Regions from separate parts of the Lysinibacillus sp. RS10 genome, predicted to be linked through region 1. Evidence: predicted binding sites of a transcription regulator. Region 1 holds the regulator's gene; each other region holds the start of a gene.

Region 1 (3,287 bases):
TCAAGTACATTTAAATGATCCTCGATTTTATAGACAAGTGGAAAATAGCTATCAACGATTTTATCGATTACCTGATACGTTAAATATACTGTGCCTCGTTCCCAATACTTTGGCTGTTTTTCTAGCATCTTTTGTACTCGATCTATTTCAGGTGCTTCGTTTTTATGGAATGTAACAATAAATTTATTAGAAACAAAAATATTTACTTCCTCAGCTATTAATTCTTCGTTAACCCTTTGAATAACAAAGAAATGGAAATCATCATAAAAATCGAGCTTTGGCCGCTGTAAACGCATTAAGCAATCTTCTATAGCAAGTGGATGGAAATGGAAGAATGTATCTAACAGTAGTTCTTCCTCATCAGTCGGACAATTAAAATCCACCCAGTACCATTCGAATTCGTTGTTGTGTATATCCTCAAGTGGAAAGTCCTTTATAAGCTGTTGGTTTTTTGTAATTCCAATTGTACGTATCACAGCATTCACCTCACTTCTGTTGACTCTATCCTAACAGGCGCGCCCTAAATTTTATTCGCCCTCTTTATAGCATATCCAACCGCCAAATAAAGTAGTGGCAAAGAATCTAGATGGTTTTGTAAAGCCTGCCTGCTGTAATAGTGATAAAATGTCCTCTTCACGCATAAATGAAAGAGAACGTATGGATTTCTCCATTTCTGCTACCTCTGATGGTGATAGCTTTGTATGCTGTAGCCAATAAGCACGCCACAAATCAAATTGTAACTCCGTTTCTAAAGAACCTAGTTGCCCGTATTTTGAGACGAGCACAAAAGGTGCACCAGGCTTTAAATTATTTGCTATCTCCTTCAATGTTGCAAGTTTTTCTTGATAATCATCGATAAAATGAAGCACTAAAATACAGCTAGCTGCATCAAATTTTACTGAAGGCAGTAAAGAATCAAGTATCGTGCCTTGATGTAAAGACATATTATTAGGTAGAGGCTTTAAACGTTCTTCAGCAATTTGTAGCATTGCTTCAGAAGGATCTATGCCAACAAATGACCAATGAGGTCTTTTCTCAGCGAACTGTAAAATTTCATTGCCGCTTCCTGAGCCAACTATTAAAAAATCAGCTTGCTCGGGTAATGTGGAGTGATAAAAAGTATGTGTTAAACGTAGCATCGCATCATAGCTAGGTAGCGTACGACGAATGCCTTTTTCATATTCGTTTGCAAGTGTATTATTAAATTCCATCGTGTATCACATTCCTTTCAAAAATTTTTATATATTCAATTTAAATTGAAACTATCTAGGGTATAAATCCGTAAGTATAGTACATAAAAATAAAATAATAAGGAAGGGTTGTTATAAATGGAAACAAAATGGTCTAAGGTAATCATACACGCAAGTTCGTTTTTCGCGCCATGGGTAGTACCCATAATATTTTTCTTAATTAGTTCTGATGAAGAAATAAAAACAATTTCCATTCAGGCATTGCTGTTCCAAATTATTATGTGGGCTTTAATTGCAATTTCAGGTATTCTAAGTTTTTTATTAATTGGTATACCGTTCTTAATTATTTTCGGTATTATGTTATTCGTCGTCCCAATTATCGGTATTGTGAAGGCTTTATCTGATGAGCCTTGGCGTTATCCAATTGTCGGTCGCTGGGTATAATTTTTATAGACGCAAGTATATGCTAGTGGCATATGCTTGCGTTTTTTTCATCGATGATAAGGGTAGAGTATAGGTATGAGCAGGCGCTTTCAACATTTCAGTGTGCGAAATAATTGCAATTATTTTTAAGCGTTTTGTATAATATACTCAAAGAAAGTCAAAGATAGTCAAAGTCAGTGAAGTAAGCGAGGTGTATTCCTAAAATGCGTAATATATCAGACATCATAGAAGGCTACTTAAAGCAAGTACTTGAATTAGGTGGAGAAGGGCATATTGAAATAAAACGTAGTGAAATCGCAGATAAATTTCAGTGCGTACCCTCACAAATAAATTATGTAATTAATACAAGATTTACAGCCGAACGAGGTTACCTTGTTGAAAGCAAACGTGGTGGTGGTGGATACATTCGAATTTTACGTGTCCGCGCGAATTCACAAATTGATCTAATCGATGATGTCCTCAGGCAAATAGAATGTGGGGCATCGCAAACAATGGCAGAAGATTTAGTTTTTCGACTAATTGATGAGCAGGTAATTTCAAAGCGAGAAGCGAAATTAATGTTAGCGGCGATTGATCGCTCAACCATAGATTTACAGCTTCCTTTACGAGATCATATTCGAGCAAAAATATTAAGGGCGATGCTAACGACGATTAAATATGAACAGCAAAAATAGAGAGGTGATGGAAATGATTTGCGAACATTGTAAACAACGTAATGCAACAGTTACCGTAACACAAGTTCAAAGTGGTCAAAAGGTGGAGCATCATTATTGTGACGTCTGCGCCTCTCAGTTCCATCCATTTCATGCTGAATTTAAACAAGAGCCAGTATCTATTCAACAGCTATTATCCAATTGGTTTGGCTCTCCTTCATGGCAGCAACAAAAAGCAGGTGAAAAACAGCAGGCGCAGCCACAACCTCAAACCTGTCCACAATGTGGATTTACGTATAAACAGTTTTTAAAAGAAGGTAAATTTGGATGCCCTAGTTGCTATGACACCTTTAGCGAACACTTACCGAAGCTCTTTAACCGTATACAGGCAGGTCCTCAACATATAGGGAAAATGCCTGGTGCCAGAAGCAATGTTTATGTTATCAAAAAGCAAATTGAAGATATTCGTAAACGTATGAAAGTTGCTGTAGATGAAGAACAATTTGAAGAGGCAGCCAAGCTTCGTGATGAAGCCAAGGAACTTGAGAAGCAGCTACAATTTGAAGGTGGTGATGTGTCGTGATGATTGAATCGTTTTTAGAACGTGCAACACCAACATGGATGGGTGTTGAAGACGATTATTCAGATATTGTTATTAGTACACGCATCCGCCTTGCGCGAAATTTAGATGGTTATCGCTTTCCATTAGCCTTTACAGAGAATGAGGCATTACAGGTGGAGCAGGCAGTTACACATGCAATAAAGGATAGTACGAAACTTCAAGAAAATTACTCTTATTTTGCGATTAAGGATTTAACACCTTTACAACGTCAAATACTTGTAGAAAAACATTTAATTAGTCCTCAGCTTGCAAAAAAAGAGCTAGTGGGCTCCATACTTTTATCTGATGATGAATCAACTAGCATTATGGTGAACGAAGAAGATCATTTACGCATTCAATGTATGACGGCCAGTTTTCAACTTCAAAAAGCATATGAAC
Region 2 (3,287 bases), 980 kb from region 1:
AACAGGATGTTGGTCACGAAGGCGTTATCACAGGACGTGATGGTATTAGCCTTCGTTCCTCTATCGCTAATCCCCAAGGAGTCGCCCAGCCTCCACTCCAATCAACAACTTCTCTTAGTATGTATCTTCTGGCATGTTACTTTTAATTTATAGCTATAAAACGAAACTTCAGCAATGTTTTATGTGCGAAAGCGGAGCGTCAGCAAGATTAGGTGTACAATAGCATTACTGTTATAAGATTCTTCTGTTTGATTATGGATAAGTTTCCATAGCATTCACTTTTGAAATACAAAAATTTATAAAAGTTCTACACTATCGCTGATTGGAGTGGAAGGCTACTCGACTCCCGTGGGAAAGCGAGACAGGCGAGACCCTGAGGCCAACACGATGTTGGTCACGAAGGCATTGTCACAGGACGTGACGCACTTAGCCTTCGTTCCTTTAGTGGAGGAAGCGGCTCGACGCTCGCCCACAGGAAAGCGAGTAGCCTGGAACGGAAATCCCCCTCATTTAAATATTATAATATTCACAATGATTTCCTTGACCATTATATGAAATCCCCGCTTATAACTCATAAGCGGGGATTTTGTGTGTAGCGTATTAATCGATACGACATATTTGTAACGGACAATTTTCACAAGCAATTTCATCCTTTAAAATTTGGACGTCGTGAACTGTTATATAACCTTTTTCAAAGGAAAGAATATTTTGCTTCTTTAAATCATTGAGCATGCGATTGATCATCTCTCTACTCGTCGCACATAAATTAGCGATTTCAGTATTTGTTAACGGGAAATCAATAAAAATATTGCCATTTTCTAAAGGCTTACCATAAGTATTTGTAAGACGGATAAGCGTTGAAAATAAAGCACCTTTTTTACCGTTTAAAACTAAATCACGCAAACGACTTTGATGCTTTAAATTTTCTATTTGCAACCACTTCATATATTCCACCATTAAATTAGGTTGTTCTACTAATAAAAGTTCCAATGATTTACGGCTTAGAACATATAAACTAGAGGGTTCTAATACTTTAGCGGTCATGGAATGATACGTCAAGTTACAAAACAAAGAGCCTTCACCAATAATACTATTCGGACCACAAATTCGAATTGTTAATTCCTTCCCGTTCTCAGTTTCCTGACTAATCGAGATAGCTCCAGTTTTAATATAATATATTTCTTTCGCACGTTCGCCTTCTAAAAAAATTTTATGATCCTTATTCACTTTCGTAAAAACACCGTGCTTTTGGAAAAGATCGTGAAATTGCTCTTGTATTTTATCCATTATAACCATATCTCCAACACATCGCTTTCTTTTTGTAATAAATGGCTGTTTACTACAAAAGGATGGTGAATAATTTCGATACTAAATCTAAGAAACATACTTTTATTATAACTTAACTTTTCAGTTAGAAGTGAAGGAATTTTAGAGCTTATTCTTTGCTTAGGTTTGTCGTGTGTTGTAAAATAAAGTTAGTCAAAAAAGGTCAAACATTTTTCGTGAACAAGAATGGTAAACGGGATTCCGCTAACATTATTGAAAAGGAGTGCTAATTATGCAATTTCAACAAACAGATAATAAAAAACCATTAGAGCAATTTGGACGTAATTTAATTGAAGAAGTTAAAAACGGAAAAATGGACCCGGTTATCGGTCGTGATGAAGAAATTCGTAATGTTATTCGTATTTTAACGCGTAAAACAAAAAATAATCCTGTCTTAATCGGTGAGCCAGGCGTCGGTAAAACAGCAATTGTAGAAGGGTTAGCTCAACGTATTGTAAAAGGGGATGTACCCGAGGGATTAAAAGATTGCGTATTATACGAGCTTGATATGAGTGCTTTAATAGCAGGTGCAAGTTATCGAGGTCAATTTGAAGAACGCTTAAAAGGTGTACTTAAAGAAGTGAAGGAATCTGAAGGGCGTATCATTTTATTTATTGATGAAATTCATACAATTGTTGGTGCAGGTAAAACGGATGGTGCAATGGATGCTGGGAATATGTTAAAGCCAATGCTTGCACGAGGTGAGTTACATTGTATCGGTGCTACAACATTAGATGAATACCGTATGTATATTGAAAAAGATCCTGCTTTAGAGCGTCGTTTTCAACAAGTGCTTGTGCGTGAGCCATCTATTGAGGATACAGTTTCCATTTTGCGTGGCTTAAAAGAGCCCTTTGAGTTACATCATGCGGTACGTATTCATGACCGTGCTATCGTAGCGGCAGCGGAGCTTTCAAACCGCTATATTACAGAGCGCTTCTTGCCTGATAAAGCCATTGATTTAATCGATGAAGCATGTGCCATGATTCGAACAGAGATTGATTCTATGCCACAGGAATTGGATGCAGTAACACGCCGTATTATGCAGCTCGAAATTGAGGAACAAGCATTGCGTAAAGAAAAGGATGAGGCAAGTAAAAAGCGTCTCGAGCAATTAAGTGAGGAATTAACAAAGCTAAAAGAATCCTCAGAAGGCATGCGGAAACAATGGGAAAGCGAAAAAGCAGCATTACACGGCATTCAGAAAAAACGTGAAACGCTTAATAAATATCGTCGTGACTTAGATGAAGCAGAAAGTAAATATGATTTAAATAAAGCAGCTGAACTACGTCATGGGAAAATTCCTACTCTTGAAAAGGATATACAAGAGATGGAGAAACAATTAGAGAATGGCATAGAATCACGTATTTTACGTGAAGAGGTAACAGCTGATGAAATCGCATCTATTGTTTCACGTTGGACAGGAATACCTGTTACAAAATTAGTGGAGGGAGAGCGCGAGAAATTATTGCGCTTAAAAGATACATTGCATGAGCGAGTAGTTGGACAAGATAATGCTGTACAACTAGTCACTGAAGCAGTATGGCGCGCTCGAGCTGGTATTAAAGATCCGCATCGACCAATTGGTAGCTTTTTATTCTTAGGACCAACTGGTGTTGGTAAAACAGAGCTTGCCAAGGCATTAGCGGCACAGCTGTTTGATTCCGAGGATCATTTTATTCGCATTGATATGAGTGAATATATGGAGAAACATAGCGTATCACGTCTTGTAGGGGCACCTCCAGGTTATGTTGGTTATGAGGAAGGTGGACAATTAACGGAAGCTGTTCGCCGTAATCCATATTCAGTTGTATTACTAGATGAAATTGAAAAGGCACACCCAGATGTCGCGAATATTTTATTACAAATTTTAGATGATGGTCGCATTACTGATAGTCAAGGTCGTATGGTCAACTTTACGAACACGGTGGTTATTTTAACCTCTAACATTGGCTCAAGCT
Region 3 (3,287 bases), 770 kb from region 1:
TTGCTTTCGCTACAGAAGACATTTGCTGAATGAAAATAAATGAGCCGCTAGCATAACTATACTAGTGGCATCATGCATTTATTTTTTTTCCTTAAATTCTGTGCCTGTAATTTCTTTTAATTTACCGTTTTCTTTAATTTTTTTCAGACCTTCATTTAGTAGGTTTAACAACTCTGTATTCCCTTTTTGAACCATAAACCCATAATATTCTTTTTCAAATGCATCATCTTCTATTACTTTAAGTTTTTCGTTTGGATGTGCCTTAATATATTCATACACTACCGCATTATCACCAATTGCTGCGTCTACGTTTCCGTTTAGCATCTCTTGAATAGCGATTGGTTGACTTTCAAACGCCAAAATATTCGTACTTGATTCCCCTTGAAGCTTTTTAGCAGCTTCGTGTCCAGTCGCATTAATTTGTACTGAAATCTTTTTATCTTTTAATTCAGCTAATGATTTAATCTTTGAATCTTCCTTTACAACGATTAATAATTGAGATTCATAATATGGCTCAGTAAAGTCAAATGACTCTTTACGCTTTTCATTAATTGTTATGCCAGATGCACCGATATCTGTTTCACCATTTTTAATCGTTTGGAATACAGGCTCCCAACCAATGTTTTGCCATTCCACTTCAAAGCCCATTTCATCAGCAATTGCTTGTAAAATATCGACATCAATTCCTACAACATTTCCTTTATCGTCAAGTGATTCAAAAGGCGCAAAGGTAGCTTCTGTTCCTACCTTATAAACTTTTTTACCATCTTCACCCGCAGATGGCTCACTACCAGATGATGTCTTTTCTTTAGCACCACAGCCAGCTAGAACTAGTGCAAATGCTGCCACGATCATTAGTATCATCGATAAACTTCTTTTCATAGTATTTTCCCCCTTATTCAATTACCTTCCCGAAACATATTTTATTATTTATTAATTCGGAAATGTTAGACTATTAGGTCAATTATAGTGACATTATTCACTTTAGACAACAACAATTCGCATAAAAGTAATTGTTTTTTCATAAAAATTAATTTCAGTTGGTTTTTTTTAGTAGAAAACGGTATGAGTGAACAAAAATCTAATCTAACTTGTATATTTATACATATTTGAACTATGCCAAAGATAGATATATTTTGGCAAAAAAAAAGAATCCCCTCAGATAGGATTCTTTTTTCCGACTAGTATACTAGTCTTCACGTACGGTATGTTCACTAAAAAATAATTTGGAGTTGTTGCTTTTTTGAAGGTTTGAAAGGAACATATATGGGAATAATGCTACTAAGCAGAATTTCCACTATTTTCCCCTCATTCTCCAGTAAGCAGGCTGCTAAACTACTTATTAGGAGAATTGAGCTATAAATGTAAATCAAATAATCAGTAAAATGGCGCCCTCGGAGGGAATCGAACCCCCAGTGCAAGAACCGGAATCTTACGTGTTATCCATTACACCACGAGGGCAATTAGACACAAAAAAAAAGTACTCACTCAAAGGCTTTCCAAAAAGCATGTTGTAGATAATCCTCATTTGAAGCATACCTGCAAAATAGTGTACTGTACTTTAACTTATGACCTTATCAATTATACAAACGTATTGCTCATAATTCAACTATAGAATGCAAAAGATTTTAATTTTTTTTAGGGTCTTCATCAAAATATGTACTTGACTATCCATTTCACTACAGGAGAAGGCTTTCCTTGGCGTGACCTAAGCCTCCTTGGCGCTTACACTTCGCTACATCAACCATACTGTTTTAGTCATGAACAGTTTTCAGTATTGGCTATTTATTTAATTTCACTTTAGCAGGTTTAATATTTGACCTTCCCTGACTATAATGTGTATGATAAGGATACAGCTGAAACACAATGGATGTTATCAGCAAAAGTATTCGAATTTAGTTTTTTAAGGAGGATTTAACATGAATTTAATTCCTACAGTTATTGAACAAACAAGTCGTGGTGAACGTGCTTATGACATCTATTCACGACTACTAAAAGACCGTATTATTTTATTAGGAAGCGCGATTGACGACAATGTAGCTAACTCAATTGTTGCACAGCTTCTATTCCTACAAGCAGAAGATCCAGATAAAGATATCTTTCTTTACATCAACTCACCAGGCGGATCAATCACTGCTGGTATGGCAATTTATGACACAATGCAAATTATCAAGCCACAAGTACAAACAATTTGTATTGGTATGGCAGCATCTATGGGTGCTTTCCTACTTGCTGCTGGTGAACCTGGTAAACGCTTCGCATTACCAAATGCCGAAGTAATGATTCACCAACCTCTTGGTGGTGCACAAGGTCAAGCAACTGAGATTGAAATCGCTGCAAAACGTATTTTATTCTTACGCGAAAAATTAAATGGCATTTTATCAGAACGCACTGGTCAACCGCTTGAAGTAATTTCAAGAGATACAGATCGCGATAACTTCATGACTGCTGAACGTGCAAAAGAATACGGCTTAATCGATCAAATTATGGAACGCAAATAAAAAAATCAAAGGCATCCCAGATTATTTCTGAGATGTCTTTTTTTATTCGACATCCATGTATGTATGGTTTGATGGGGTGATCCACCACTTTGGCGGTTCTATCCACCATTCTGATGGTTCTACCCTATATTTGACTTTTCTTTCCGTCGCTTCAGCCTTTCTTTCCATCATTCAGGCTCTTCTTTCCGTCGCGGTTTTTTCTTTCCGTCTCTTCGACCTTTCCTTCCGTCGCTCCGGCTCTTCTTTCCGTCGCTTCAGCCTTTCTTTCCATCATTCAGGCTCTTCTTTCCGTCGCGGCCTTTTCCTTCCGTCGCTTCGGCTCTTCTTTCCGTCGCTTCAGCCTTTCCTTCCGTCGCTCCAGCTCTTCTTTCCGTCGCGGTTTTTTCTTTCCGTCTCTTCGGCTTTTCTTTCCGTCGCTTCAGCCTTACTTTCCGTCGCGGTTTTTTCTTTCCGTCTCTTCGACCTTTCCTTCCGTCGCTCCGGCTCTTCTTTCCGTCGCTTCAGCCTTTCTTTCCATCATTCAGGCTCTTTCCGTCGCGGCCTTTTCCTTCCGTCGCTCCGGCTCTTCTTTCCGTCTCTTCGACCTTTCTTTCCGTCGTTTCGGCTTTTCTTTCCGTCGCTTCAGCCTTTCTTTCCGTCGCTTCATCTCTTCAATCCATCTCTTTGGCTTTTCTATCCGTCGTTTCGGCCTTTCTTTCCGTCGACCTATCCTTACTTTCCATCATTTTGGCTCTTCTTTCAGGACTTATTTGTTCTGTGCAAAAACGCAAAAAAACTGCCCAGCAT

The links. The regulator CtsR, encoded in region 1, represses protease genes until heat stress. The targets are predictions, from matches to a motif close to ATGGTCAATAAAGGTCAAACA.
Region 2: ACB089_RS20885 (ATP-dependent Clp protease ATP-binding subunit) is a predicted target of CtsR. The motif match lies at 1,476-1,496, and genes of this name have one in related genera.
Region 3: clpP (ATP-dependent Clp endopeptidase proteolytic subunit ClpP) is a predicted target of CtsR. The motif match lies at 1,814-1,834, and genes of this name have one in related genera.

Annotation. Positions count from the first base shown of each region.
Region 1 covers NZ_CP167122.1:5,103,515-5,106,801, forward strand. The annotation lists gene corA (magnesium/cobalt transporter CorA) at 1-476, opposite strand, end outside; gene ACB089_RS25415 (class I SAM-dependent methyltransferase) at 528-1,211, opposite strand; gene ACB089_RS25420 (DUF4870 domain-containing protein) at 1,329-1,634, shown strand; gene ACB089_RS25425 (CtsR family transcriptional regulator) at 1,838-2,308, shown strand; gene ACB089_RS25430 (UvrB/UvrC motif-containing protein) at 2,322-2,870, shown strand; gene ACB089_RS25435 (protein arginine kinase) at 2,867-3,287, shown strand, end outside.
Region 2 covers NZ_CP167122.1:4,121,111-4,124,397, reverse strand. The annotation lists gene ACB089_RS20890 (Crp/Fnr family transcriptional regulator) at 601-1,287, opposite strand; gene ACB089_RS20885 (ATP-dependent Clp protease ATP-binding subunit) at 1,559-3,287, shown strand, end outside.
Region 3 covers NZ_CP167122.1:712,343-715,629, reverse strand. The annotation lists gene ACB089_RS03680 (basic amino acid ABC transporter substrate-binding protein) at 79-882, opposite strand; tRNA gene ACB089_RS03675 (tRNA-Arg) at 1,387-1,461, opposite strand; gene clpP (ATP-dependent Clp endopeptidase proteolytic subunit ClpP) at 1,920-2,501, shown strand; gene ACB089_RS03665 (hypothetical protein) at 2,557-3,287, shown strand, end outside.